One region of the Micromonospora sp. NPDC049662 genome, then DNA from elsewhere that is predicted to be linked to it. Evidence: predicted binding sites of a transcription regulator. Region 1 holds the regulator's gene; each other region holds the start of a gene.
What was found. Region 1 encodes HrcA, which represses chaperone genes, less so after heat shock. Its sites were predicted from a motif close to GGTTNGCACNCTCNNNNNGAGNGTGCNAACC; they were not measured.
Positions count from the first base shown of each region.

Region 1 (9,826 bases):
CGTCGAACAACACTGCCTTGTCAGCAGCGCCCGCGCCGATGTCGTGCAGGCGATGTGACCCTTGATCCATCACGCAGCCAGGTCGTGCAGGGCGCCGACCGTGGTGGCCGCCTGTACGGCCATGTCGTGGATCAGCCGGGCGGCGGGGAGGACCTCGTGCACAAGGTGCACCGACTGACCCGCGTACAGCGCCATGTCTTCCAGGTCCCCGGTCATGTCGGGCAGCGGTATCAGATCCCCGTACCGATAGTGGTTCTCGTCGGCCGCGTCCACCGCCACGACATCGCCCTCGCCGGGCCGATGCGGTGCCCGCGGCGAGCCGGCGGCCTCCCACCGTCGGAGGGTCCCGTTGCGCAACGCCCGGTGCGGCGCGTGCGGCCAGCCGCCGTCGAAGCACCGGGTGTACACGGCGTCCACGCCGGCGGCGGTGATCAGATGCCGCCGATACACCTCATGCGTGGCAGCCTCGGCGGCAGCCAGGAAACGGGTGCCCAGCATGACGCCCTGGGCGCCGAGCGCCAGCGCCGCCGCGACCCCCCGGCCGTCCGCGATCCCACCCGCGGCAACCACGGGTACGGGGCCGACCGCGTCGACGACGGCGGGCACCAGGGCCATCGTGGACGTGCTGCCGCGGACATGACCGCCGGCCTCCCAGCCCTGTGCCACGACGACGTCCACGCCGTCGGCGACCGCGTGGACCGCTTCGGCGACCTCGCCGACCGTGTGCAGATGCAGCGCGGCCGCCTTGCGGATGCGGGCATTCGCCGGCGACGGGTCTCCCCAGAAGGTGGAGATGGTCGGCACTCCCTCTTCCAGGCACACCGTCAGTAGGTCGTCCACCGGAAAATCGAGAACCAGGTTCGCGCCGAACGGCCTCGTGGTGAGTTGGCGAGTTCGCCGGATGGTGCGCCGTGCCTCTTCGGGACTCTGCCAGGTCAAGGCCAACATGCCGAGGCCACCGGCCTCGGATACGGCTGCGGCCAGGTCCGGTCCCGCAGCCGAACCCACCGGCGCCTGGATGATCGGCAGCCCGATGCCCAGCCGTTCGCACAGGGCGGTGCGCAATCCCCTCACGAGCCCCCCCGAGTGCTTCGAAAATCGAATCGGTCGGCTCGGACGTTACTGCTTCGGATACCGAAGCGTCAACAGGGTGTAACGGGCCGTCAGCGGTAGTACTGGACCAGGCAGAATTCGTGGTCCTCCGGGTCGGCCATGACGACAACCACGCCCTCGTCGTAGTCGTGCCGCTCGCCGGTGTACCGACCACCGAGATCGATGACCAGGGCCATGGCCTCGTCGATCCGGTCAACGGAGATGTCGAGGTGAATCCGTACCTTGCCGGTCCTGGCTTCCGACACCGGCTGGAACACCAACCGTGGCTGAGGTTCACCACGTTCACCGAGGTAGACCCAACCCTGCTGCGACGGACCGGGCTCGCGACCGAGCAGACCGCTCCAGAATCGGGCTACCCGCTCGGGGTCGAGGCAATCAATCGTCACACCGGACCAGACGTTGGCCATGCGCCGATCCTGGCAGAGCGTCGGGCCGGCCGTCAGGTCAGGTCTCGGGCGAGCATCGGGCCCAGTGGCGCGCCGCCGAGCAGGTGGGCGTGCACGTGGAACACCTCCTGCCCGCCGTACGCCCCGGTGTTGAACATCAGCCGGAACCCGTCGCCGAGCAGCCCCTCGTCCTCGGCGACCGCGGCAGCCGTGGCCAGCACCGCCCCGGCCAGCGCCGGGTCACCCTCGGCGAGGGTGGCGACGTCGGCGTAGTGCTCCTTCGGAATGACCAGGACGTGCACAGGGGCCTTCGGGCCGATGTCGCGGAAGGCGAGCGTGGTGTCGGTCTCGCGGACGACGGTGGCCGGGATCTCCCCGGCGACGATGCGGCAGAACAGGCAGTCGGATCCCATCGGGGCAGTGTAAGGAAGGGCACCTTGCTAACGCCTGAGGTATAGGAAGGGGCCCTTCCTTACAACTGGGGGTGCTCAGGCAGGATGGCCGGCATGACGGATCGGGCGGTTCTGGTGACGGGGTCCTCGCGCGGCATCGGCCGGGCGGTGGTGGAGGCGTTCGCCGCCAGTGGGGACCGGGTGGCCATCCACCACCGCGACTCCGCCGAGGCGGCCGAGGAACTTCGCGCCGGGCTGCCCGGGTCGGGGCACGTGGTGGTCCGCGCCGACCTCACCGACCCGGCCGCGGTCCGCACCATGGTCGACCGGGCCGCCGATCAGCTCGGTGGCCTGGACGTGCTGGTCAACAACGCCGGCACGTACGGCGACCGGGACGTCCCGCACCCGGTCTTCGGCACCTCGTACGAGGAGTGGCAGGCGCGCTGGCGGCAGGTGCTGGAGACCAACCTGACCGGTGCGGGGAACGTGATCTGGTGCGCCGCCCAGCACCTGCGCCAGCGGGGTGGCCGGATCGTCAACGTGTCCTCCCGGGGCGCGTTCCGGGGCGAGCCGGAGCAGCCGGCGTACGGCGCCAGCAAGGCGGGGCTGAACGCGCTCGGTCAGTCCCTCGCCGTGGCGCTCGCGCCGTACGGCATCACGGTCGCCACGGTGGCGCCGGGTTTCGTGGCGACCGACATGACGACCGAGCACCTGCGCGGCGAGCGGGGCGCGGCGATCCGGGCGCAGAGCCCGTTCGACCGGGTGGCCCGGCCGGAGGAGATCGCGGCAGCGGTGCACTGGCTGGCCTCGCCCGAGGCCGAGTGGGCCTCCGGCACGATCGTCGACCTCAACGGCGCTTCGTACCTACGCAGCTGACCTCGCGATTCACGCTCGGCGCGGCGTTCACCGACCGACCGGCGGTGCGCTGCGCCTCCTGCGGGCGGACGGCGGACAACACTGTGAGCGTGATGCCTGTCAGTCATCTTGATGACTGACAGGCATCACGCTCAATGGAGTGCGCGGCTCCGATCCGCCCGCATCACCGGCCCGCGAGCCGCAGGCACCAGCGGCCGAAGCGAACGCGGGCCCAGGCTGGCGGCCGAAGCCAGCGGCGGCAGGGTGGCGGCCGAAGCCAGCGGCGGCAGGGTGGCGGCCGAAGCCAGCGGCGGCAGGGTGGCGGCGAGTCGGGGGTGGGCGACTACCAGCGGCCGAGGCGGGTGGCGAGCACGCTGAGCGCGGCCACGCCGGCCGTGGAGGTACGCAGCACCTCCGGCCCGAGGCGTACCGGCCGGCCACCGGCCTCACGGAAGGCCGTCAGTTCGGCCCGGTCGATGCCGCCCTCGGGGCCGACCACCAGGACGATCTCCCCGGCCGACGGCAGGTCGACGCCGGTCAGCGGCTCGTCGGCCTCCTCGTGCAGGACGAACCCGGCGGCGGCGCCGGCGATCCGGCGGGCGACCGTGGCGGTGGACTCGTCCGGCGCGCCGGCCACGACGGGCAGCCAGGGCCGGCGGGCCTGTTTCGCCGCCTCGCGGGCGGTGGCCACCCATTTCTCGCGTGCGCGTACGCCCCGGTCGCCGCGCCACTGGGCCACCGAGCGCGACGCCGCCCAGGGCACGATCTCGTCCACCCCGACCTCGGTCATCGCCTGCACGGCCAGCTCGCCCCGGTCACCCTTGGCGATGCCCTGCACGGTGACGATCCGGGGTACGGGCGCGTCCGCGTACCCCCGGGAGGTGACCGCGACCTCCAGGCTGCCCCGGCCGACGGTGGTGACCACGGCGGCGGCCGTGCCGCCCCGACCGTCGGCGAGCAGCAGCTCCTCGCCGACGCGCAGCCGCTGCACGGTTGCGGCGTGGTACCCCTCCGGGCCGTCCAGGGTCAGCGCGTCACCGGTGGGCAGCGCCTCCACCAGGAACAGCGGCGCCGACACCTCAGGCGTGCCCGTTGAACGCGTCGCGCATCCGGGAGAAGAAGCCGCCCTGCTTGGTCAGCTCGGCGACCTCCTCGCCCCGGGTCTTGGCGAAGTCGCGCAGCATCTTCTCCTGGTCGGGGTCGAGCTTGGTGGGCGTCCGGACGTCCAGGTGCACGTAGAGGTCGCCCCGGCCGGTGCCGCGCAGGTGCGGTACGCCCCGGGCGCGCAGTCGCAGCGTGCTGGCCGGCTGGGTGCCGGCCTTGACGTCGACGGTCTCCTCGCTGTCCAGCGTCTTGATGGTGAGCCGGGTGCCCAGCGCGGCGGCGGTCATCGGCACGGTGACGCGGCAGTGCAGGTCGTCACCCTTGCGGGAGTAGACGTCGTGCGGACGCTCGTGGATCTCCACGTAGAGGTCGCCGGCGGTGCCACCGCCCGGGCCCACCTCACCCTGCTGGGCCAGCCGGATCCGCATGCCGTCCTCGACGCCGGCCGGGATCTTGACGGTGAGCGATCGGCGGGTGCGTACCCGGCCGTCACCGGCGCAGGTTGGGCAGGGGTGCGGGATGGTGGTGCCGTAGCCCTGGCAGACGGTGCACGGCCGGGCCGAGACCACCTGGCCGAGGAAGGTGCGCTGCACGGACTGCACCTCGCCGCGGCCGGCGCACGCCTCGCAGGTGGCCAGGTGGGTACCGGCCGCGGTGCCGGCGCCCGAGCAGGTGGTGCAGAGCACGGCGGTGTCCACGGTGATCGGGGCCTCGACGCCGAACGCCGTCTCGTGCAGGTCCAGTTCGAGGCGCAGGATCGCGTCCGCGCCCGGACGGGTCCGTGGACGCGGCCCGCGGCCGGCGCCGCCCGCGGCGCCACCGAAGAACGCGTCCATGATGTCCTGGAAACCGACGAACGGGCCGGCTCCCCCCGGACCACCCGGGCCGCCCGCGCCCCCGCCGCCGGGGGCGAGCGGGTCGCCACCCAGGTCGACGATCTGCCGCTTCCGGTCGTCCGAGAGGACCTCGTACGCGGCGTTGATGTCCTTGAACTTCTCCTGGGCCTCCGGGTCCGGATTGACGTCCGGGTGGAACTGGCGTGCCAGCTTGCGGTAGGCACGCTTGATCTCGTCATCGGAGGCTTCCCGGCTGACACCGAGGATGCCGTAGTAGTCCCTGGCCACTGCGTTCCGTGTCCTCATGTTCGTCTCGCGTTGCGCCGACCGGCGGCCGCAGCCGGCCGTCGGCCCTGACTGGTCAGTTCTGGGCCAGCAGCTCGCCCACGTAGCGTGCCACGGCGCGCACCATGGCGATATTGCCGGGGTAGTCCATCCGGGTGGGCCCCAGCACCCCCAGGCCGCCCACGATGGTGGCCCCCGGGCCGTACCCGGTGCTGACCACCGAGGCGGCACGCAGGTTGTCGAACTCGTTCTCGTCGCCGATCAGCACCCGGGTCGTGCTGGGCTCGGTCTCGCCGATGAGCTTGAGGAGCACGACCTCCTCCTCCAACGCCTCCAGGATGGGCCGCAGCGAACCCTGGAAGTCGAGCAGACCACCCCGGGTCAGGTTGGCGGTGCCGGCCAGGGCGATGCGTTCCTCGTGCCGCTCGACGAGCGTCTCCAGCAGGACGGTGGAGAGCGTGGTCATGGCCGGGCGCAGCTGCACCGGCGCCTCTTCCACCAGCGCCTGCACCAGCGGTGGGGTGTCCGACATGCGCTCACCGGCGAGTTTCTCGTTGACCAGGCGACGCAGGTCGGTGACGTCGTCGGCGGGCACCGGTCCGGGCAGCTCCACCAGCCGCTGCTCCACCCGGCCGGTGTCCGCGATCATCACGAGCATCAGCCGGGTGGTGGAGATCGGCACCAGCTCCAGGTGGCGGACCGAGGAGCGGGCGAGGCTCGGGTACTGCACCACGGCCACCTGCCGGGTCAACTGGGCGAGCAGCCGTACGGTGCGGTGGACCACGTCGTCGAGGTCGACGGCCCCGACGAGGAAGCGCTCGATGGCCCGGCGTTCGGCCGGACTGAGCGGCTTGACCCGGGACAGCCGGTCGACGAAGAGCCGGTAGCCACGGTCGGTGGGCACCCGGCCGGCGCTGGTGTGCGGCTGCCGGATGTAGCCCTCCTCCTCCAGCACGGCCATGTCGTTGCGGACCGTCGCCGGGGAGACCCCGAGCTGGTGCCGCTCGACCAGCGCCTTGCTGCCGACCGGCTCCTGGGTCGAGACGTAGTCCTCGACGATGGCGCGGAGCACGGCGAGCTTCCGGTCGTCCAGACCCATCCTCCGCACCTCCTGTCGCACGTCGGCCGCCGGCCCACCCGGGCCGACGGACCGTCCTGGCACTCGACTGTAACGAGTGCCAGTCTACGTCGGCGTGCCCGCCGACGCGATGATCAACGACGGCCCGTGACATCCCGCGGGCCGATCGGCCCGGACGACAGGGCGATGTCGCTCTGGTGCGGCGTTGCTCACGGCACCTACCGTGACAACCATGACTGAACCACCTCGCCCTCCCGGCGCGGGAGACCCCGGCAACTACCCGCCGGAGCCGAATCTCCCCGGCTCGTCCTCGTCGGCCGAGCCGCCCACCGCACCACTGTCCGGGGCGCCCGGCCCGGGCGGCTATCCCCCAGCCGGTGGCTATCCGCCGCCCACCGGTGACCAACCGCCGTCGGGCGGCTACCCTCCGCCGGGCGGCTACCCCCCACCAGGGGGTTACCCCCCGCCGGGTGGCACGACTGGCGGGTATCCGACCGGCGGCGCGTACGGCGGCCCCGGCGGCGGTTACGCCAACAACGAGGACAAGACCTGGGCGCTCGTCGCCCACTTCGGCGGCGCGGCCGGGATGATCATCAGCGCGGGCGTGCTCGGCTGGATCGCCCCGCTGGTGGCGTTGCTGGCCCGGGGCAGCCAGTCCCCGACCGTCCGGGCGCACGCCGTGTCGGCGCTCAACTTCCAGCTCGTCTGGTCGATCGTCGGCCTGGTCGGCTGGGTGCTGTCCTGCATCTTCATCGGCTTCATCGGCGTCGTGGCGGCCGTCGTGCTCGGAGCCGTGTGCGGCATCCTCGCCGGCATCAAGGCCAACGAGGGGCAGCTCTACCGCTACCCGCTCTCCGCCAACCTCATCAAGTGATCCGGGCCGGCCGCTCCCCCGGCCGGTCCGGCACACCGCCGCCGGCCGGGCGGGCGTCCGGCTCAGGGCAGCAGGTCCCGCACGACCGCGTCGGCGAGCAGCCGGCCGCGCAGGGTGAGGACCGCCCGTCCGGCGGCGTACCTCTCGGCGTCCAGCAGACCGTCGGCGAGGGCCCGCGCGGCACCGGCCCGGCCGGCGTCGTCGAGCACCCCCAGCGGCAGTCCGCTGGCGAGCCGCAGCCGGAGCATCACGTCCTCCATGTGCGCCTCGTCCGTGGTCAGCACCTCGCGGGCCAGGCCGGGTGACGCGCCGGCCGCCAGCCGCTGGGCGTACGTGGTGGGGTGCTTCACGTTCCACCAGCGCACCCCGCCGACGTGGCTGTGCGCGCCTGGGCCCAGGCCCCACCAGTCGGCGCCGGTCCAGTAGAGCAGGTTGTGCCGGCACCGGGCCTCGTCGGCGCGCGCCCAGTTGGACACCTCGTACCAGGAGAGGCCGGCCGCGTCGAGGGCGGCCTCCGCGGCCAGGTAGCGGTCCGCCGCCACGTCGTCACTGGGGTACGGCACCTCGCCGCGCTTCATCCGCGCGGCGAGCCGGGTGCCGTCCTCCACGATGAGGGCGTACGCGCTGACGTGGTCGACCCCGGCGTCGACGACCTGCTCCAGCGTGCCGGCGAAGTCCTCGGCCCGTTCCCCCGGCGTGCCGTAGATCAGGTCCAGGTTGACGTGGTCGAACCCGGCCTCGCGCGCCTCGAGGGCGGCGGCGGTGGCCCGGCCGGCGCTGTGTTTACGGTCCAGGATCGCCAGCACACCGGGCGACGCGGACTGCATGCCCAGCGAGATCCGGGTGTAGCCGGCCGTGCGCAGCAGCTTCAACGACTCCGGTGTGACCGACTCCGGATTCGCCTCGGTGGTCACCTCGGCGTCGGCGGCGAGCCCCCAGGTGCGGTCGATGCCCTCGAGGATGCGGGCCAGGTCGTCGGCGGGGAGCAGGGTGGGCGTGCCGCCACCGACGAAGACGGTGTCGACGCGGGGTGGCGGGTTGTCGCCGAGCACCCGGGCGGCGAGCGCCAGCTCGGCCAGCACGGTGTCGGCGTACGCCTCGCGGCTCGCGCCCCCACCCAACTCGGCGGCCGTGTACGTGTTGAAGTCGCAGTAGCCGCAGCGACTGGCGCAGAACGGGACGTGGACGTACACGCCGAAGCCGCGCGCGCCGACCGCCGTGGTGGCGGTGGCGGGCAACGATCCGTCGACGGGGACGGTCTCACCATCTGGAAGGACGCCGGGCATGGCCACTAGTGTGCCCGGCATGACCTCTCCCGACGTGCTCGTGCGGGTCGCCACGGCCCGTGGGGTGACCACCCTCACCCTGGACAGCCCGCACAACCGCAACGCGCTCTCCACCGCCCTGATGACCCAGTTGCTGGCGGGGCTGACGGACGCGGTGGCCGACGACGCGGTCCGGGTGATCGTGCTCGACCACACCGGGCCGGTCTTCTGCTCCGGCGCGGACCTGAAGGAGACCGCCGCGGCGTACGCCAGCGGAACCGTGCCCGCCGGCATGCTGGGCGACGTGCTGGCGGCGCTCTGGGAGTGCCCGAAGCCGATCCTGGCCCGGGTCGCCGGGCCCGCGCGGGCCGGCGGACTCGGCCTCATCGCCGCCGCCGATCTCGCGGTCTGCGCCGACGAGGCGACGTTCGCGTTCACCGAGGTCCGCATCGGGGTGATCCCGGCGGTGATCTCGGCGACCGTGCTGCCCCGGCTGCACCCCCGCGCCGCCGCCGAGCTGTACCTGACCGGGAACACCTTCGACGGGCGGCGTGCCGTCGAGGTCGGCCTGGTGACGGCCTCGGTGCCGGCCCAGGAGCTGGACGACGTGGTGCGGGGCTACTGCGACTCCCTGGTCCGCGGCGCGCCCGGCGCGCTGGCCGGCGCGAAGGATCTGCTGCGCCGGCCGGGCACCGCCGAGCTGCGCGGTGACCTGGCCCGTCTCGCCGCGCTCTCGACCGGCTACTTCCTCTCCGACGAGGGCCGCGAGGGGGTCACGGCGTTCCGGGAGAAGAGGTCGCCGCGATGGGTGGCCGCTCTGGACGCCGAACGCGGTGACCAGGCCGGGTAGGACCGCGGACGTCGGCCGGCTGCGGCGGCGCCCCGAAGGGTCACCACGCCGTCGCGCCACCGTCGACCGCGTAGTTGGCGCCGGTGATGTACGACGCCCGGTCCGAGGCGAGGAAGACCACCAGCTCGGCGACCTCCTCGGGGCGGGCGAAGCGCTTGAGCAGCGTCTTCGCCGTGATCGCGTCCCGGGCCTCCTGGTCGTCCCCCAGGTCGCGTTCACTGGCCGGGGTGAGGATGGGTCCGGGGCTGACCGCCACCGCCCGGATGCCGTGCGGCGCCCCTTCGAGCGCGAGCTGGCGGGTCATGCCGATGATGCCGGCGTTCGCCGCCGTGTGGCCGACCATCGGCGGGACGTGACCTGCGATCATCCCGGCCATCGAGGCCGCGTTGATGATGACGCCGCCACCGCGCCGGACGAGGTACGGCCAGGCGAACTTCGACACCAGGTACGGAATGTCGAGTTCACCGGCGATCGTGTACCGCCAGTCGTCGACCGAGAAGTCCGGCAGGGGGCCGAAGCGCAGCGCGGCCGCGTTGTTGTAGACGACGTCGAGCCCCCCGTACGCGGCCACGGCGTCCTCGACGAGCTGACGGACCTGTTCCGGGTCGGTCAGGTCGACGGGCGCGACGCTCGTCATCTCCCCACCGGCGGCCCGGACGAGGTCGACCGTCTCGTTGTTGCCGTCCACCTGGATGTCGGCCCCGACGACCTTCGCGCCCTCGCGGGCGAAGGTCAGCGCCGCGACGCGCCCCAGACCACCGCCCGTGCCGGTCACGAGTACCACCTTG
Region 1 covers NZ_JBFAOC010000070.1:10,639-20,464, forward strand. Annotated here, with positions in the region: gene AB0J36_RS30590 (HAD-IA family hydrolase) at 1-70, opposite strand, end outside; gene AB0J36_RS30595 (nitronate monooxygenase) at 70-1,074, opposite strand; gene AB0J36_RS30600 (VOC family protein) at 1,164-1,520, opposite strand; gene AB0J36_RS30605 (histidine triad nucleotide-binding protein) at 1,553-1,912, opposite strand; gene AB0J36_RS30610 (SDR family oxidoreductase) at 2,006-2,767, shown strand; gene AB0J36_RS30615 (16S rRNA (uracil(1498)-N(3))-methyltransferase) at 3,090-3,824, opposite strand; gene dnaJ (molecular chaperone DnaJ) at 3,826-4,974, opposite strand; gene hrcA (heat-inducible transcriptional repressor HrcA) at 5,048-6,070, opposite strand; gene AB0J36_RS30630 (DUF4870 domain-containing protein) at 6,282-6,923, shown strand; gene hemW (radical SAM family heme chaperone HemW) at 6,986-8,209, opposite strand; gene AB0J36_RS30640 (enoyl-CoA hydratase-related protein) at 8,229-9,038, shown strand; gene AB0J36_RS30645 (SDR family NAD(P)-dependent oxidoreductase) at 9,079-9,826, opposite strand, start outside.

Region 2 (9,826 bases), on a different contig from region 1:
GCTGATCAGCCAGCGTCTACGGCCCCTGCCCGCCCCGGCGGGGCAGACCCGGGGCACCGCGCCGGCACCGACCGGCCCGGAGTGGAACATCCGTCAGCTCGGCGCGGACCGGGTCTGGTCCCAGCTCGGGGCGACCGGCGCGGGGATCGTGGTCGGCAGTTCCGATTCCGGCGTGGACGGCAGCCATCCAGCGCTGCGGCCCGGGTTCCGGGGCGGTGACGACTCCTGGTACGACCCGTGGGACGGCACCCGGGCACCGAACGACCAGGGCGGGCACGGCACCCACACGGTGGGCAGCGCGGTCGGGCGCAACGGCATCGGCGTGGCCCCGGACGCGCAGTGGGTGGGCTGCGTCAACCTGGACCGCAACCTGGGCAGCCCGGGGCACTACCTGGACTGCCTCCAGTTCATGCTGGCGCCGTTCCCCGCGGGGGGTGACCCGTTCACCGACGGCCGGCCGGAGCGCGCCCCGCAGGTGCTGACCAACTCGTGGAGCTGCCCCTCGATCGAGGGTTGCGACCGGGGCGCGTTGCTGCCGGCCACCACGGCGCTGGACGCGGCCGGGATCTTCGTGGTCGCCGCCGCCGGGAACAGCGGCCCGTGGTGCGCGTCGATCGACGAACCACCCGCGCCGTACGCGAACGTGCTGACCGTGGGCGCGGTGGACGCGCAGCGACGCGTCGCGGAGTTCTCCTCGCGCGGGCCGGTGGAGGGCGGCGCGGGCAAGCCGGACGTGCTGGCCCCCGGGGTGGGGGTCGTCTCGGCCATGCCCGGCGGCGGGTACGCGGCGCTGGACGGCACGTCGATGGCGACCCCGCAGGTGGCGGGAGTGGTCGCGCTCATGTGGTCGGCGAACCCGGCGCTGATCGGCGATCTGACCCGGACCCGGCAGATCCTGCGGGACACCGCCACGCCGGCCGAGCCGACGTACCGCTCACGCAATCCGAGTGACGCCTGCGGCACCCCGGCGAACGTCACCGGCGCCGGGCAGGTCGACGCGTACGCCGCCGTCCGCGCCGCCCGGGGGTGAGCAGGGCGGGAGGCGGCGGGTGATCTAGGGTCGGCACCCATGGACGCCGAGATCACCGTCACCGAGCTGGCCCTCGATCTCGCGCCCACCGTGGCGCGGCTCTGCGCGCAGGCCCTCGACCTGCCCGAGGACGCCGCCGAGGCGGACGCCGTCGTGGACGTCCTCTGGCCGCGGGCCGCCGTCGACCGGACGGTGATCGGGCTGGGGGCGTACCGGGCCGGCGACCTGGTCGGGGTGCTGCTCTGCTCGGTGTCGCCGACGGAGCCGGGCATCGGGCACGTGGACCTGGTCGCCGTACTGCCGGGGCAGCGTCGCCGGGGCGTGGGCCGCAGCCTGGTCGCCCGGGCCGAGCGGGCGCTCGCCGAGCACGGCGTGACCGAGGTGCTGCTGGCCGGAAACCCGCCGTACTACGCCTGGCCGGGCATCGACGTGCGGTACACGCCGGCGGTGTGCGCGGCCCTCGCGCTCGGCTACCAGCAGGACCGGACCGCCTGGAACATGACGGCGGACCTGTCGTACGACGAGTCCCCGGCGCTGCGGTCGACGGAGGCCGCCGAGCGGCGGCTGGCCGGGCAGGGCATCACGGTACGGCGGGCCGAGCCCGCTGACCTGCCGGCGCTGACCGCGTTCGCCCGGTCCACCTTCGGCGGCGCCTGGGACGGTGAGCTGGCCGGATCGGTGGGCCGCGAGGGGGCCGGCTGCCACCTGGCGGAGCGGGCCGGCGAGGTGCTGGGCTTCGCCGCCTACGGATCGTCCCGGCCGAGCTGGTTCGGGCCGATGGGCACCGCCCCGGCCGCCGAGGGCTCGGGCATCGGCGGAGTGCTGCTGCGACGCTGCCTGCGGGATCAGCGTGCGGCGGGACTGGACCGGGCGGAGATCGGCTGGGTGGGGCCGGTGCCGTTCTACTCGGGCAGCGCGGGTGCGCGGATCGAGCGGGTCTTCTTCCTGTACCGGCGACGGCTTGGGGCCGAATAGCGGTCAAATGGGACATTGACCCATTCGTCCGCGTCGGGCATCGACGCCCCCTACCGTTTCGGTAGAGGAGGCAGCCATGACCACGGATGACGACCAGACCGAGGACGGCCCGCCGATCACCTGGAAACCGGCCGACGAACTGCCCGGCCAACTGCCGTTCGACCGGCTGGACTACGGCGACGCCGAACAACTGGCCGAGATGAGCACCGACGGCCGACCGGCGACCGAGGAACCGCAGGAGATGGTGGACGCGCCGATCCGGTCGCTGCCGCCGTACGACCGGGCGCAGAAGCGCCGCAACCAGCGTCCACTGCCCACCTGACGACGAACGGGGCGGACCGCGTCAGCGGCCCGCCCCGTTCGGTGTGTCGGAACTGGACTCAGAAGTCCATGTCCCCGCCACCCGGGCCAGCCGGGGCAGCCGGGGTCTTCTCCGGCTTGTCCGCGACGACGGCCTCGGTGGTGAGGAACAGCGCGGCGATCGACGACGCGTTCTGCAGCGCCGAACGCGTCACCTTGGCCGGGTCGATGATGCCCGCGGCCAGCAGGTCGACGTACTCGCCGTTGGCGGCGTTGAGGCCGTGACCCGCTTCGAGGTTACGGACCTTCTCCACCACGACGCCGCCCTCGAGGCCGGCGTTGACGGCGATCTGCCGCAGCGGGGCGTCCAGCGCGACCTTGACGATGTTGGCACCGGTCGCCTCGTCGCCGACCAGGTCCAGCTTGTCGAAGGCGGTCTTGCCGGCCTGCACCAGCGCGACGCCACCACCGGGGACGATGCCCTCCTCGACGGCCGCCTTCGCGTTGCGAACGGCGTCCTCGATGCGGTGCTTGCGCTCCTTCAGCTCGACCTCGGTGGCCGCGCCGACCTTGATGACCGCAACGCCACCGGCCAGCTTGGCCAGCCGCTCCTGCAGCTTCTCGCGGTCGTAGTCGGAGTCGCTCTTGTCGATCTCGGCCCGGATCTGGTTGACCCGGCCCTGGATCTGCTCGGCGTCACCGGCACCGTCGACGATGGTGGTCTCGTCCTTGGTGACGACGACCTTGCGGGCGTGGCCCAGCATGTCGACGCTGACGGCGTCGAGCTTGAGGCCGACCTCCTCGCTGATGACCTGGCCGCCGGTGAGGATGGCGATGTCGCCCAGCATGGCCTTGCGGCGGTCACCGAAGCCCGGCGCCTTGACGGCGACCGACTTGAAGGTGCCCCGGACCTTGTTGACGACCAGGGTGGCCAGGGCCTCGCCCTCGATGTCCTCGGCGATGATCAGCAGCGGCTTGCCGCCCTGCATGACCTTCTCCAGGATCGGGAGCAGGTCCTTCACCGACGAGATCTTGCTGTTGACGATCAGGATGTACGGGTCGTCGAAGACGGCCTCCATACGCTCCGGGTCGGTCATGAAGTAGGCCGAGATGTAGCCCTTGTCGAAGCGCATACCCTCGGTGAGCTCCAGCTCCAGCCCGAAGGTGTTGCTCTCCTCGACGGTGATGACGCCTTCCTTGCCGACCTTGTCCATCGCCTCGGCGATGATCTCGCCGACAGTGCTGTCGCCAGCGGAGATGGAGGCGGTGGAGGCGATCTGCTCCTTGGTCTCGACGTCCTTGGCGAGCTTGGACAGCTCCTCCGAGACGCTCGCGACCGCGGCCTCGATGCCCCGCTTCAGGGCCATCGGGTTGGCGCCGGCGGCCACGTTGCGCAGGCCCTCGCGAACCAGGGCCTGGGCCAGGACGGTCGCCGTCGTCGTGCCGTCACCGGCAACGTCGTCGGTCTTCTTGGCGACCTCCTTGACCAGCTCAGCGCCGATCTTCTCGTACGGGTCCTCGAGCTCGATCTCCTTGGCGATGCTCACACCATCGTTGGTGATGGTGGGGGCACCCCACTTCTTCTCGAGCACGACGTTGCGGCCCTTGGGGCCGAGGGTCACCTTTACGGCGTCGGCGAGCTGGTTCATGCCCCGCTCGAGGCCGCGGCGCGCCTCTTCGTCGAACGCGATCATCTTGGCCATACGGCGTTGTCCTCCTGGACACTCACGGGCCACCCGAGATGTGTGCCCCGGATGGGCCGCCTGGTGTACGCACCTTGGGACGTCGCCACCTGGCGACGACGACGTCCTTCGGCCGGGCCGGATAGCCCGCGACGACCGGCCATGTGCTGCCCCGGTGTCTCCACACCGGCGCAACCAGGCCCCACCGTCCCGACCATTGGCACTCACGGTATGCGAGTGCCAATGACTTGTTTAGCACTCTCACCTGCCGAGTGCAAGCACGATGAGCCCGGTCAGTCGAGTTCCGCAGCCAGTGTGGCCCCGTTCACGGGCCCCTCATGAGCCCGTTGCTCGGCGTACGTGATCAGCAGACCGACCAACTGGGCGAGGTGGGCCGGCAGGGCCAGCACCGCCGTGACGGCGATGACCACCACCACCCCGACCGCGGGGCCCGGGGACGCGAACGGATCCTCGCCGAACGCGCCGGTGCCGGCGGACTCCAGGATGCCGGGCACCACGGTTCCGATGATCACCGCCGCGCCCACCAGGGCCACCCGGCCGAGCAGCATTCCGAGCCGGTCGTGGAACATCCGGAACGACCGGCCGATCGGGTTGTCCCGCTCGAACAGGTAGACCGGGCCGGCCATGCTCAACGCGAACGCCAGGTAGATCCCCGGCAGCACGCAGAAGCAGACTCCGATGCCGATGAGCAGGCTGACCAGCAGCGTCCAACCCCACAGGCCGACGGCCCGGCGCAGCCCGTACCGCAGCGCCGCGTCGAGCCGGGCGGGCCGGCCGGCCGCCTGCTGGGTGATCACCCAACTGCCCGCGGCCCAGCCCAGCGCCTGCACCAGGCCGATCAGCAGGCTGCCGCCGACCAGCACGACGACGAGGGTCAACAGGCTGGTGGCGAAGTTGTCCGGCAGCCCGGCCGACGGGTCCGTCTCGGCCTGCGCCGCCCAGGTGGGCGACGGGTCCAGACCGAACGAGATGACCGACAGCACCGCCGCCGGCAGGACCTGGGTGAGCAGCATGATCGGCACCAACTGCCGCCAGCCCCGGCGCAGCGCGCCCCAGAACCGGTCGAACCAGCCCCCGATACCGGCACCGGGCGGAGTGACCAGGGCGTCGTTCGGGTCGAGGCCGTAACCCGGCGGGTACCAGCCGACCGGCGCCCCCGGATACCACGGCTGAGCGCCGTAGGGACCGGCCCCCGGCGGGTAGCCGCCGGTGGGCGGAAAGGCCCAGCCCTGCGGCGGCGGACCACCGGGCTGACCCCATGCTCCCTGGGCGGGATCCCAGCCCGGCGGCGGACCAGCGGGCTGACCCCATGCCTGCGCCGGGTCCCAGCTCTGCGGCGGCGGGCCCGCGTGCGGCAGGCCAGCGTCCGGGACGGGCGGGGTGCCCGAAACTGGTGACGCGCCGGAGCCGTCGCCGGGTGACGTCGGGTCGGGCCGGCTCGGCTCACCCGGCCCGGAGGGCGTGGCGGGTGGCGGCGACTGGTCGGTCATGAACCCTCCTCAGCATCGGCTGGAACGGTTCACGATCTTCCCGGGCCGGCGTCCGCGCCGCAGCCCCGACTCGCCAGCCGGTCGCGCAACAGCCGGCGAGCAGATCGGGATCGGTCAGCCGATGACGCGGACGTGCTCCGCCTGCGGGCCCTTCTGACCCTGGGCGATCTCGAACTCGACCCGCTGACCGTCGTCGAGCGCCTTGTAGCCGTCCATCTCGATCGCGGAGAAGTGGACGAACACGTCCTGACCGCCGTCGACGGCGATGAAGCCGTAACCCTTCTCGGCGTTGAACCACTTCACAGAACCCTGTGCCACGGTGCACTTCCCTCACTCTGCGCGGCGTTGCCTGCCCGGCCGTCCGGCACCGCCGGACACCCACGAACCACCACCTCAGCGATCGACGGCGACCGTTGAAAGAGGTGATCGAAATCGCACGCTACACGAGGAGTGACGGGAGCGCACGACCACAAATCGGGCATAGTTCGTAGCGATCCGAGGGTCCGTCGGATTCATGACGATGGTTGCGTTTGGACCGGATCGAGGGGGTCTGGCGGCACGGGTCACCGGTGCGCGTCCGCCCCTGTGGTAGGCATGCGGGCATGAGCACCGACACGGGCTCCGCGCCCCTGCGGCAGGCGCGGATCCACCGGGTACGACCGCAGGACGCCGCCCGGATGCGGGCGCTGCGACTGGAGATGCTCGCCGACGCGCCGTTGGCCTTCCTGGAGACGTTGGCGGATGCCGCGGCCCGACCGCACAACGAGTTCGCCGCCCGGGTGGCGTTCACGTCGACCGGTCCGCACACCGCGCAGTTCGTCGCGGATCCGGGCGGCCGGCTCGTCGGGCACGCCGGTGGAACGGTCGCGCCGAACGAGCCGGGCCTCACCGTGATCTACGCCGTGTACGTCACGCCGGCCTGGCGGGGCAGCGGGCTGCTCGGCGAGCTGATCGACGGGGTGGCCGCCTGGTCGCGGGACTGCGGCCGGCCGGAGCTGATGTTGGAGGTGGTGGTCGGCAACGACCGCGCCTACCGGGCCTACCAGCGCCTCGGCTTCAAGGACACCGGCGTACGGGTCCCCCACCCCACCATCCCCGCCCTAACCGAACTACAAATGCGCCGAACAGCCTAACCCCCCTCCCCCCCACCGACCCCGGTGATCAAGAGGTTCGCGTCAAGAACAGCGTCATTTCTGACGCGAACCTCTTGATCACCACGAGAGGTCAGGCGTGGCGGCGGGACTGCACGATCCGGAACCGGTTGGCCACGTAGGCGCCGTCGGTCAGGGCGGAGTTGGCCGCCGCGTTGGCGCCGCTGCCGTGGAAGTCGGAGAAGGCCGCCGACTGGTTCACGAAGACGCCGCCGGTGAGGTTGGCGGACAGGTGCACACCGACCTCGACCGCGACCGCCTCGGCGGCGTCCAGCACCGCCTCGTCGGTCGAGTAGACCCCGGCGGTCAGCGCGCCCTTCTCGCCGATGGTCCGGCGCATCAGCTCCAGACTGTGCGCGGTGGAGTCGGTCGCGATGGCGAACGAGATCGGCCCGAACCACTCCCGGCCGTACGTCTGGGCGTCGTCCGCGGTCAGCTTCACGACCGTCGGGGTACGCACCACCGCGTCGGCGTACGACGGGTGCGCCACCGTCCGCGACTCCAGCACCGGCTCGCCAACCTTGGTGACCTCGGCCAGCCGCTCCAGCACCCCGTCGTTGACGATGGCGCCGGTCAGCTCGACCCCCCGGGCCGGGTCGGCGGTCAGCTTGCCGATCGCCGCCGCGATCCCGCCGGCCACCTCGTCGAAGCTCTTGTGCCCCTGGTCGGTCTCGATGCCGCCGGCCGGGATGAGGATGTTCTGCGACGTGGTGCACATCTGCCCGCTGTAGAGGGTCAGCGTGAAACCGAGGTTGCGGCACATGCCGGCGAAGTCGTCGGTGGAGTCGATGACGACCGTGTTCAGGCCGGCCTTCTCGGTGTAGACCGACGCCTGCCGGGCGTGCGTCTCCAGCCAGTCGCCGTACTCGGTGGAACCGGTGAAGTCGACGATCTTGACGGCCTGGTGCAGGGCCAGGTCGCTGGCGAGCTTCTCACCGGGGGCCTCGGCCGCCAGCAGGACCAGGTTCGGGTCGAAGCCGGCCTCGGCCAGCACCTCCCGGGCGTACTTCACGGTGATCGCCAGCGGCAGCACCGCGCGCGGGTGCGGCTTCACGATCACCGGGTTACCGGTGACCAGCGACGCGAACAGCCCGGGGTACGAGTTCCAGGTCGGGAAGGTGTTGCACCCGATCACCAGCGCCACGCCACGCGGGACCACGTGGAACGTCTTGATCATCCGCAGCGGGTCGCCCTTGCCGGCGGCCTTCTCCCAGCCGGCCGTGCCCGGGTGCCGGGTCATCTCGGCGTACGCGTACGCCAGCGCCTCCAGCGCCCGGTCCAGCGCGTGCGCGCCACCGGCCTGGAAGGCCATCACGAACGCCTGCCCGCTGGTGAACTGCACCGCGTTGGCCAGCTCGAAGATGTGCTTGTGCAGCCGGTCGAGGATCTCCAGGCAGACGCCCACCCGGGCCTGCGGGCCGGCGTCGCGCCAGGCCGGCAACGCGGCGGACGCGGCGGCGACCAACTCGTCGGTGCCGGCGTGCGGGTACCGCACCGCCAGGTCGACGCCGAACGGGCTCGTCTCGGTGGCGATCCGCTCGCCAGCGGCGGGCTGGTCGAGGGGAAAGTCAGCACCGAGGTACGCCTCGAAGGCGGCCTTGCCGTCGGCGGCGGCGGTCTCGCCGTACACCCGGGGGCTGGGGGACTCGGGATAGGCGGACCAGTAGCCCCGCTCCGTGATCGCGGTCAGCGCACGGTTGAGGGTGTCGGCGTGCCTGTCGTACAGGGGATGCGGGGTCTCCGTCATGCCGCCATCATGCCTGAGCAAGGTCCGCGAGCAGTAGCGGCGGATACCCGTCAGAGAGTGAGCTGCCAGTTGTCCCAGGCGTCCACCGGGCGGAACCCGAGCTGCTCGTTGATCGCCACCATGTAGCTGTTGCTCGCCGCGTTCCAGGTGTCGATGACGCGTACGGCGGGCTCATGGGTGAGCAGGTGGTGCAGGTTCTCCGCCTTGGCGATGAGGCCCAGCCGGTGACCACGGTGGGCCGGGTCGACGAGGGTGATCTGCTGGTACGCGTGCCAGTCGACGGAGGCGCCCACGTCGAGCAGGGTCCAGGCGACCAGCCGGCCGGACGCCTCGTGTCGCATCGCGAGGTGGTAGCGCCGCCGACCCCGGGCGTCCAGGGCGCGTTCGTTGCCCCGGATGCGCTCGGCGTCGACCTGCTCGGGTTCCCACTGCACGTCGCCCATGGGCGCGTCCGTCATGAGCCGGCCGTCCAGGTAGGCGATGTCCGCCAGGTACTCCGGCGGGGTGGTGCCCTGCCAGGAGACGGACCGGTAGCCCTCGGCGCGGGGCTGGGCCTCGGCCAGCGCCGCTCGCAGCGCGACCCGGTCGATGTCGGCGATGGCCAGCCGGCGGCGCACCTCGGCCAGCGCGGAGTGCGCGCCCATCGCGGTGGCGAACGCCGCGCCCGCCGCCGGTCGGGCCGGACCGCCGGGTAGCGCGGCGACAGCCATCACGACGACCCGTTTGCGGTCGTGCTCGCGGAGCAGGCGTACCCCGTACTCGTGCAGGGCCCGGCCGACGCCCCGGCGACGCAGGTCCGGACGGACCGTCAGCTCGGCGGTGGCGTTGTCGGTGTTGTCGAGCTGCGGCAGGTCGAGCTGAAGGTAACCGGCGGGCACCCCGTCCAGCCGGGCCAGCGCCCAGAGGGAGCGGGTGCCGGGCATCGGGGTGTGAAATTGGGCGTCGAAGCGTTGCCGGCAGGACGGCGGGAAGTCGGGCAGGTCGGCCTCGGTGGCCGCCGCTCCGATCCGGTACGCCTCGTCGACCGCGGTCCGGTCGGTGCCGTCGAACGGCGCGATCGTGATGCTCATGTGGGCGAGCCTGGCAGGTGCAAAAGCGACAGGGCCAGCGAATTTTCGCTGGCCCTGTCGGACGTGGTCGGGAGGGACACTCGCACAACGCCTCCGGCGTTGGGTCGCAAGAACTTCAAAAGTCTTCGGCGAAATGCCCTCCCGCACGGAGCATCTTGCGCCGTCCGGTTCCTGCCGTCAAGTCCTGCGCGGCGGGTTTTCCACACTCACAGCGAAAATCCAGTCACCCGGTGGATTCAGCCGAGCAGGCCGGCGTCGCGGGCGGCACGCAGGGACGGCTTGATCTGGTGGGTCGGGCCGACCTGGGCGGCCACCGCGTCGATCGTCTTCAGTCCTTCGCCGGTGTTGAAGATGACCGTC
Region 2 covers NZ_JBFAOC010000003.1:116,229-126,054, reverse strand. Annotated here, with positions in the region: gene AB0J36_RS03735 (S8 family serine peptidase) at 1-1,030, shown strand, start outside; gene AB0J36_RS03730 (GNAT family N-acetyltransferase) at 1,070-2,005, shown strand; gene AB0J36_RS03725 (hypothetical protein) at 2,082-2,327, shown strand; gene groL (chaperonin GroEL) at 2,386-4,008, opposite strand; gene AB0J36_RS03715 (hypothetical protein) at 4,281-5,498, opposite strand; gene AB0J36_RS03710 (cold-shock protein) at 5,613-5,816, opposite strand; gene AB0J36_RS03705 (GNAT family N-acetyltransferase) at 6,101-6,631, shown strand; gene paaN (phenylacetic acid degradation protein PaaN) at 6,723-8,396, opposite strand; gene AB0J36_RS03695 (GNAT family N-acetyltransferase) at 8,447-9,466, opposite strand; gene thrC (threonine synthase) at 9,703-9,826, opposite strand, start outside.
Region 2: a site for HrcA is predicted at 4,203-4,233, ahead of groL (chaperonin GroEL). Genes of this name have one in related genera too.

Region 3 (9,826 bases), on a different contig from region 1:
GCTGCGGTCGGCTCGTCCAGGATGACGAGCTTGCTGTTCCAGAGCACCGCCTTGGCGATGGCCACGGTCTGGCGCTGACCGCCGGAGAGGCTGGAGACGTGCTGGCGAAGCGAGGTGACGGTGCGGATGGAGAGCCCCGCCAGGGTCTCGGCGGCGAGCTGTTCCATGGTCGGCTCGTCCAGGACGATGCCGCTGTGCTTCTCCCGGCCGAGGAACATGTTCTGCACGATGTCCAGGTTGTCGCAGAGCGCGAGGTCCTGGTAGACGACCTCGATGCCGAGCGTTGCGGCGTCGCGGGGACTGCCGATGTGCACCTGTTCGCCGTTGAACAGGACCTCACCGGCGTCGGTGGGGTAGATGCCGCTGATGCACTTCACCAGGGTCGACTTGCCGGCGCCGTTGTCGCCGACAAGTGCGGTCACTTCGCCCGGGTGGACGCTCAGGGCGACGTCGCGGAGCACCTGGACGGGACCGAAGCTCTTGTCGATCCCGCGGAGTTCCAGCAGGGGAGTCGCGGACACGGGGTCTCCTTCTTAAGGGAGGGTCGGGGCCCGTCCGGCGGGCGCCGCCCGGCACGGGAGGGTGCTCCCGTGCCGGGCGGCGATGGTCGTCCCGGCGGGTACTGCGGCGTCGGTCAGCTGATGCCGGCTTCGGCGCAGAACTTGGCGTACGCCGCGGTGCAGACCTGCTCCTTGGTCGCGTAGCCGTCGGCGATGACGTCCTTGACGTTGTCCTTGTAGATGGCCTTCGGGGTGAGCAGCACCGAGGGGACGTCGCGGTCACCGTCCTTCACCGACTGGCCGGTGTCCTTCTTCTCGCCCTTGGCCAGCGCGATGGCCAGGTCCGCGGCGGCCTTGGCCTCTTCCCGGACTGCCTTGTAGACGGTCATGCACTGGTCACCGGCGAGGATGTTCTGCAGGCCCTCCACGCTGGCGTCCTGCCCGGTCACCGGCACCTTGCCGTTGATCTTGTTCTTCTTCAGGATCGAGATGGCGGCGTTGCCGAGAGTGTCGTTGGCGGCCAGCACGCCGTCGATCTTGCCCTTGGTCGCGGTGAGCTGCTGCTCGAAGATGGTCGCGGCGGTAGGGCCGTCCCAGCCCGGCACGGCGTCGTCCGGGCCCTTGGTGTATTCCTTGGAGTCGAACTTCGGCTTGAGCACCGAGTCGTAGCCGGCCTTGAACAGGGTGGCGTTGTTGTCGGTGGGCGAGCCGTTCAGGTACGACACGACAGGGTTCTTGGCGCCCTTCTCGGTCAGGCACTTCGACAGGCCCTCGCCCTGGAGCTTGCCGACGACCTCGTTGTCGAAGCTGACGTAGTACTGGGCCGAGCCGCCGAGGGTGAGCCGGTCGTAGTCAATGGTGGCGACGCCCTGCGACTTGGCCTTGTCGAGCACGGCCTTGCCGGTGCCGGAGTCCAGGTTGACGATCATCAGGGCGGTGACGCCGCCGGTGATCATCTGGTCGGCGATCGTCTGGAAGGCGGCCTTGTCGTTCTGGGCGTTCTGGATGTCGGACTGGACGCCGGCGGCCTTGAACGCCTCCTCCAGGAAGCGACGGTCCGCCGTCTCCCAGCGGGGGGAGGACTTGCTGTCCGGAAGGATCACGCCGATCTTGGGAGTCTTCTTGGAGTCGGCCGAGCCGTTGCCGGAGTCGTCGCCGCAGGCGGTCAAACCGCCGGTCGCGAGCAGGCCCACGGCGGCGATGGTGAGGATCCCCTTACGCATGTGCAGGGTCCTTTCGGAGGTGGGGGAGGTGTTGTTTTGTTGTGTCCGGCAACGTATTCCGCGTCACACTGGAACCACAAGACCACGCAGGTCCCAAGTTTGTTGGAAGCGATAACAATTCAGCAACGCGACTGTTACTCGCCGAACATCCCCCGAAAAGGGCGATGTAACGACAGGTCAGCGCGCCTGCAACGGCGCGCTGTGGGCCCCGGTGAGCGCCACCAGGTCCACCGCCGCCAGTTCGAGTTGCAGCCCGCGCCGACCAGCGGAGACATAGATCGTCGGCAGGTCCAGCGCGGAGTCGTCGAGCACGGTGGGCAGTCGCCGCCGCTGCCCGAGTGGGCTGATTCCGCCTCGCACGTAGCCGGTGGCCCGCTCGGCGACCGTCCGCTCGGCGAGCGCCGCCCGCTTGCCGCCGACCGCCGCCGCGAGCGCCTTGAGGTCCAGCTCACCGGTCACCGGTACGACCGCCACGGTGAGGACGCCGTCCACCTCGGTCACCAGCGACTTGAACACCCGCTCCGGCGCCACGCCGAGGGCGGCCGCCACCAGGGCGCCGTAGTTCGGAGCGTCGGGTGCCACCCGGTACGGGTGGGTGCGGTGCGCGATCCCGCGCTTGGCCAGTAGTGCCGTTGCCGGAGTGCCCTGTCCCGCCACGCCCCGAACCTAATCCACCGGCCGGCCGATCAGCACGGTCGGCGCTCCGGCGACCCGGGTCAGCACCAGGCTCGCCGCCTGGTCGCCGGCCAGGCGCAGGTCCCGCCGCAACTGCTCCGGCGTCAGCGCCGAACCCCGCTTGAGGATCTCCACCCGACCCACCCGACGCTCGCGCAGCAATGCCCGCAGGCGCTTGAGCGAGAACGGCAGCACGTCGGTGATCTCCAGACAGCGCGCGTACGGGGTGCGGGTCGGCTGGTCGGCGTAGAGGTACGCGATGCTCGGGTCGGCAAGGGTGGCGTCCAGCTCCGCGGCCAGCTCGGCGACGAGGTGCGCCCGGACCACCGCCGGGTCCGGGTCGTACAGGTAGCGGCGCGGGGGTCCGACCGGCGCCTCCGTGTCGCCCGAGCCGGTGAGCTGGTGGATCTCCCTCCGGTACACGCTGGCGCGGCGGGGCACCTCGGCCAGTTCGCCGCACCAGAGCGCCGCCTCGACCAGGTCGCCGTCCACGCCGACCCACTCCGCCTCCGCGCCAGCCGGGATGAGCGCGTGATCCAGGCCCGGCGCCACCTTCACCACCGTGCGGGGCACCCGCTCGGCGAGGCCGGTGACGAAGTCCCAGGGCGGCGAGTAGGCGCGCGGGTCGAAGATCCGTCGGCCGGTGCCGGTGGCCCGTCGGGCCGGGTCGCAGAAGACGCCGTCCACCCGCGACACGTCGAACGCGGTCGCGTCGCCGCACTCGACCGTGAACAGGTCGGCCAGCCCGGCGGCGGCGGCGTTGGCGGCGGCCATCGCCGCGGTCACCGGGTCGGCCTCGACCCCGTACACCCGGATGCCGGCACGGGCGGCGGCCAGCGCGTCCGCGCCGAGGCCGCACCCGAGATCGGCCAGGGTGCGCACGCCGGCCGCGTGCAGCCGGGCGGCCCGCCGGTCGGCGACCACCCGGCGGGTGGCCTGTTCCAGGCCGGGGCGGGTGAGGAACATCCCGGCGGCGGCCGGGCCGAACTTGCCCACCGCCCGGTGGCGCAGCTCGGCCTGGGTGAGGGCCGCCGCCGCCAGCGTCGGCGGCACCCCGGCCGCGCGGAGCGCCGACGCCGCGGCCAGTGGATCGCCGCCGGCCAGCTCGGCCGCCGCCGTGAGGGCGGCCGACCCCTCGGGGGTACGCAGTGCCGCCAACTGATCGAGATCCACCTGCCCATTCTCCCGACCGAGGGGAAAATACCGCTGGCGGGGCGCGACGCGCTGGCACTCTCCTTGACGGAGTGCTAGCCACGGAATAACCTGCGATTAGCACTCTCACCCTGAGGGTGCCAGCTTCCGGGTCTCGCGACCCGGGTGCGCACGCCAGGCGGACCGGCACCCGCGACGACGGCCCCGCCCGGTGGCATGAGGCAGATTGACGCTGGTCAGCCCCGCTGGCCGGCAACGAAACCAGTACCCCAGGAGGGTATGCCCGTGACTACCGCGACCAAGGTTGCGATCAAGCCGCTCGAGGACCGCATCGTGGTCCAGGCGAACGAGGCTGAGACCACCACGGCGTCGGGCATCGTGATCCCCGACACCGCCAAGGAGAAGCCGCAGGAGGGCACCGTCCTCGCTGTCGGTCCGGGGCGCGTCGACGACAACGGCAACCGGGTTCCGGTTGACGTGCAGGTCGGCGACACCGTCCTCTACTCGAAGTACGGCGGCACCGAGGTCAAGTACGCCGGCGAGGAGTACCTGGTGCTCTCCGCCCGCGACGTCCTCGCGGTCATCGAGAAGTAAGCAACCGATCAGTGTCGCTGCCCCGGTCCGGCTCGCCGGGCCGGGGCAGCGGCGCTTCGAAGGGACATTCATGGCGAAGATCCTCAGCTTCTCGGACGACGCCCGACACCTGCTGGAGCACGGTGTCAACGCCCTCGCTGACGCGGTCAAGGTCACCCTCGGCCCGCGCGGGCGCAACGTCGTCCTGGACAAGAAGTTCGGTGCGCCGACGATCACCAACGATGGCGTGACCATCGCGAAGGAGATCGAGCTCACCAACCCCTACGAGAACCTCGGCGCGCAGCTGGTCAAGGAGGTGGCGACCAAGACCAACGACGTCGCCGGCGACGGGACCACCACCGCGACCGTGCTGGCGCAGGCGATGGTCCGTGAGGGCCTGCGCAACGTGACCGCCGGGACCAACCCGGCCGGCCTCAAGCGGGGCATCGACGCGGCGGCCGCCAAGGTCTCCGAGGCGCTGCTCGGCAAGGCCGTCGAGGTCGCCGGCAAGGAGTCGATCGCGAACGTGGCGACGATCTCCGCGCAGGACGCCACCATCGGCGAGCTGATCGCCGAGGCGATGGAGCGGGTCGGCCGCGACGGTGTCATCACCGTCGAGGAGGGCTCGATGCTCACCACCGAGCTGGACGTGACCGAGGGTCTCCAGTTCGACAAGGGCTTCATCTCGCCGAACTTCGTCACCGACCTGGAGGGTCAGGAGTCCGTCCTCGAGGACGCGTACATCCTGGTCACCACCCAGAAGATCTCGGCGATCGAGGAGCTGCTGCCGCTGCTGGAGAAGGTCCTGCAGAACAGCAAGCCCCTGCTGATCATCGCCGAGGACGTGGACGGCCAGGCGCTCTCCACCCTGGTGGTCAACTCGCTGCGCAAGACCCTCAAGGTCTGCGCGGTCAAGGCCCCGGGCTTCGGCGACCGGCGCAAGGCCATGCTCCAGGACATCGCGATCTCCACGGGCGCCGAGCTGGTCGCCCCGGAGCTGGGCTACAAGCTCGACCAGGTCGGCCTGGAGGTGCTCGGCACCGCCCGGCGCGTCGTGGTCGACAAGGAGAACACCACGATCGTCGACGGCGGCGGCCAGAAGACCGAGGTCGACGACCGGGTGGCCCAGATCCGCAAGGAGATCGAGGCCTCCGACTCCGACTGGGACCGGGAGAAGCTGGCCGAGCGGCTGGCCAAGCTCTCCGGCGGCATCGCCGTGATCAAGGTGGGTGCGGCGACCGAGGTCGAGATGAAGGAGCGCAAGCACCGCATCGAGGACGCCATCGCGGCGACCAAGGCCGCGGTCGAGGAGGGCACCGTGCCCGGCGGCGGCGCCGCCCTGGTGCAGATCCTCCCCGTGCTCGACGACGACCTGGGCTTCACCGGCGAGGAGAAGGTCGGCGTCTCGATCGTGCGCAAGGCGCTGGTCGAGCCGCTGCGCTGGATCGCGCAGAACGCCGGCCACGACGGCTACGTCGTGACCCAGAAGGTCGCCGGCATGCAGTGGGGCAACGGCCTCGACGCGGCCACCGGCGAGTACGGCGACCTGGTCAAGTCCGGCATCATCGACCCGGTGAAGGTGACCCGCAACGCCGTCACCAACGCCGCGTCGATCGCCGGCCTGCTACTCACCACGGAGAGCCTCGTGGTGGAGAAGCCGGAGCAGCCCGAGCCGGCCGCCGCCGGTGGCGGGCACGGCCACGGCCACGGCCACCAGCACGGCCCGGGCTTCTGACCCGGTAGCGACACCCGTTCCGGGGCACACCGCCGTACGGCGGTGTGCCCCGGTTTCGTCCGGGCGAGCATTACCAAGCGATGACGTCGTTGGCGATCGGCCGAGATGATCGCGCACACTGGGCCGATGAGCACGACGTCGCGGCGGTACGCCGCGCTGGCCGGAGTCACCGCCGCCGCCGTCGCGATCGGCACCGCGGAGCCGGTGGCGGTGCTGACCGGCCCCCGGTCGGCGCCACTGGTCGCGGTCGGCGGGGTGGTCGTCGACGCCGTTCCCGAGCCGATCAAGCAGTTCGCCATCGACGTCTTCGGCACCGCCGACAAGATCGCCCTGCTGACCGGAACGGCCCTGCTGCTGGGTGGGTTCGCGGCCCTGTTCGGAATGCTGGCGATCCGGCGGCTGGCCCTGGGCCTGTCCGGTATCGCGGCGTTCGGCGCCGTCGGTGTGGCCGCCGCGCTGACCCGCCCCGGCGCGGACGTCTTCGACGCGCTGCCGTCGCTGGTCGGCGGCGGGCTCGGCGCCCTGGTGCTCTGGCTGTTCATCGCCGGCCCGTTCGAGCTGGAACCCTGGCCGTGGGACCCACCCACGCCGGTGACGCCGGCCGCGCCGGTCGAGGGTGTCGACCCGGAGTCGCGCCGACGGTTCCTCACCGGCACCGGAGTGCTGCTCGGTACGGCGGCCGTGGCCGGTCTCGGCGGCCGTTGGCTGGCCGGGCGGCGGGGCGTCTCGGCCGCCCGGGACGCGATCCGGCTGCCCGCCCCGGCCGTCCCCGCGCCGGCCGTGCCCGCGGGAGCGGACCTGTCCCTGGCTCAGCTCGCGCCGTACGTCACCCCGAACTCCGGGTTCTACCGGATCGACACCGCCCTGGTGGTGCCGCAGGTGAACCCGGACACCTGGCGGCTGCGCATTCACGGCCGGGTGGGTACCGAGCGCACCTACAGCTACGCGGACCTGCTGGCCCGGCCGCTGGTCGAGCGGTACGTCACGCTGGCCTGCGTCTCCAACGAGGTCGGCGGGGACCTGATCGGCAACGCGCGCTGGCTCGGCGTACCGCTGCGGGAACTGCTGGACGAGGCCCAGCCGGACGAGGACGCCGACCAGGTCGTCGGCCGGTCGGTCGACGGCTGGACCTGCGGCACCCCCACCGCCGCCCTGCGCGACGGGCGGGACGCGCTGCTGGCGATCGGCATGAACGGCGAACCGCTGCCGGTCCAGCACGGCTTCCCGGTGCGGATGGTGGTGCCCGGTCTCTACGGCTACGTGTCGGCCTGCAAGTGGGTGACCGAGCTGGAGTTGACGCGCTTCGCCGACTTCGACGCGTACTGGGTGCCACGCGGTTGGTCGGCCCAGGGGCCGATCAAGACCCAGTCGCGGATCGACGCGCCACGACGGCGCAACAAGCTGACCGCCGGCCCGGTGACGGTGGCCGGTGTGGCCTGGGCGCAGCACCGGGGCATCAGCCGGGTCGAGGTACGCGTCGACGACGGCCCCTGGCAGGAGGCGGCGCTGGCCCCGACGGTGTCGGTGGACACCTGGGTCCAGTGGTCCTGGCGCTGGGACGCCACGCCGGGCGAGCACCGCCTTCAGGTCCGGGCCACGGACGCGACCGGCGAGACCCAGACCGAGCGCACCCAGAGCGTCGCCCCCGACGGCGCCACCGGCTGGCACACCGTCCCGGTAAACGTCCACTAACCCCACCCACCCCCACCCCTCGGCCCGGTGATCATGAGGTTGTTGCCACCCTGACGGCACGCCGGGGGCAACAACTTCATGATCACCGGGGTCGGGGTCGGGGTCGGGGTTGGGTGGGGTGGGTACGCGGGAACCGCGCTCCCGCTGGGCGGGGGCGCGGTTCGCGGTGTCGGGGTGGTGTGTGGGGTCAGGCGACGTTGCGCTGGGCGGGGACCGTCGACTTGTGCGGGCGACCCAGGCGCGCCTCCAGGCGGGCCACGTCGACCCGGATCTGCCGGCGGTCCGCCAGGTCCTCCCAGCCGACGGCGAGCAGGCGCAGCCGCTCCGACTCGCTGAAGCCGCCCCACACGCCGTACGGCTCGCGGACCGACAGCGCGTGTGCGGCGCACTCGGCGCGGACCGGGCAGGCGCGGCAGACCGACTTGGCCGAGGACTCCCGCCGCAGCCGCGAGGATCCGCGCTCCCCGTCCGGGTGGAAGAACTGCGCGCTGTCCCGGCCCCGGCAGGCACCGAGCCGCTGCCAGTCCCAGAGGTCGACGATGGGTCCGGGCAGTCTACGTACGTTCGACATCAGCACCCCTCCTCCCGCGCGGCACCGCGAGAATGCTTGTGGCCGGCTTCCGGGCGGCGGGCCGCGCAGGCGCACCGTTCCCGGCCTGGACCCCCCGGTACCCGGGTCGTTGCCGGCTCACACTTCTGTGATCGAAAACCCCCGACAACTTGCGGCTTTTGCCCCATCTGTCGGAAAAGTTCAGATGATTGCCGGGAACCTCCTCCCCAGCCGACCTCGTCATGGTCTGCTCGTGTGCGGAGAGGAGACCATCACAGTGCGTACCGTTCTTGTGTGCGTTCGGACACCGCTCGCGGCTCAGCACCTCACTTCTGCTGCCGCGCGGCTGGGTCTGTCCGCGATCGTTCGTACCGCCGTCTCCGATCCCGAGGTGATGCTGCGACTGGCCGAACGACCGGCCGACGTGGTTCTGGCCGACACGGCCCTCACCCGGCCGGACAGCGCGGGCTTCGTCCGTCGGGTGCTGGCCCGCGCGCCGCAGGCCGCGGTCGTGCTGCTCGGCGCCGAGGAATCCGAGGCGGCGGCCGCCACCATCAGCGCCGGCGCCCGTGGGCTGATCCAGAACGCCGACCACGACCTCACCAGCGCGGTGGCGAAGGCCCTGCTCCTGTTGACCGCGCCCGGCCGGGCCTCCCGGCAGCGGGTCACCGACCCGGCGCGGGATGCGGCGGCGGTCGGCGGCTCGGCCCGTTCCACTCCGTCGGTACGCGGCGCCGCAGAGCCCGGCTGGACCGCCGCGACCGGCGACGGGCCGGCGGGCGTCGCCTCGGTACCCGTGCAGCGGGGCGACGACGAGGTCGAGGCGGCGACCGACGGGACCGCCACCGGGCAGTCCGACGCCATCCGGCCCGGCGCGGGCGTTCGTGGCGGCCGGTCGTCGATCGGGCTCACCGAACGGGAACTCCAGGTGCTGCTGGGCATGGCCGAGGGCAAGAGCAACGCGGAGATCGGCCGGGAACTGTTCGTCTCGGAGGACACCGTCAAGACACACGCGCGCCGGCTGTTCCGCAAGCTCGGCGCCCGGGACCGCGCCCACGCGGTCGCCGCCGGCTTCCGGGCCGGCCTGGTCTCCTGACGCCGCAGCCCGCCGCAGCCCGCCGCAGCCCGCCGCGACCCGCCGCAGCCCGCCGCGACCCGCTCAAGATCGTGCTCGAACCGGAAAGTAGTGGCCTCCCGGCGCGGCGGGGCCACTACTTCCTTGTTCCAGCACGATCTTGAGCGGTCTCCGGGAGCGCCCGGGGCCGGCGGAACCTCAGTCGGTGGGGGCGGCGCCCGGGTCCGGCTCGTCCTCGGTGCCCTCGGTCAGGGTGTCGTGCACCCCGTCGGCGTACCCACGGGCGTAGTCCCAGGTCACGTAGTGGTCCGGATCCGGGTCGTACGCCGGCTCGTGCACGCGGGGCCGCCCCGAGTTGAGCAGGTGCCGCAGGTTGCCCCGCAGCAGGTCCCAGTCGAAGTAGTGCGGCTCCCGGCAGTCCTCGCATTCGATGACCAGCCCGCGCACCCCGATGGGCGCCAGCAGGGCCTGGTAGATCTCCAGATCGGCGAGGTCCTCCAGCACGTCCTGTCGCTCGACGTCGGTCAGTGGATCCGGCGTCGCGTCGTCGCCCGGATCGTCCAGCCCCGCGGTCGGGTCGGCCGGGTCGCCGTTGAACGGGTCGATGGGCTCGTCGTGCACCCCCTCACCGTAGACCCAACGCGGCGGGAA
Region 3 covers NZ_JBFAOC010000012.1:16,980-26,805, reverse strand. Annotated here, with positions in the region: gene AB0J36_RS12100 (ATP-binding cassette domain-containing protein) at 1-521, opposite strand, end outside; gene AB0J36_RS12095 (substrate-binding domain-containing protein) at 635-1,723, opposite strand; gene ybaK (Cys-tRNA(Pro) deacylase) at 1,901-2,380, opposite strand; gene AB0J36_RS12085 (methyltransferase domain-containing protein) at 2,390-3,571, opposite strand; gene groES (co-chaperone GroES) at 3,830-4,144, shown strand; gene groL (chaperonin GroEL) at 4,215-5,858, shown strand; gene AB0J36_RS12070 (molybdopterin-dependent oxidoreductase) at 5,985-7,550, shown strand; gene AB0J36_RS12065 (WhiB family transcriptional regulator) at 7,738-8,121, opposite strand; gene AB0J36_RS12060 (helix-turn-helix transcriptional regulator) at 8,378-9,196, shown strand; gene AB0J36_RS12055 (DUF5319 domain-containing protein) at 9,374-9,796, opposite strand.
Region 3: a site for HrcA is predicted at 3,666-3,696, ahead of groES (co-chaperone GroES). Genes of this name have one in related genera too.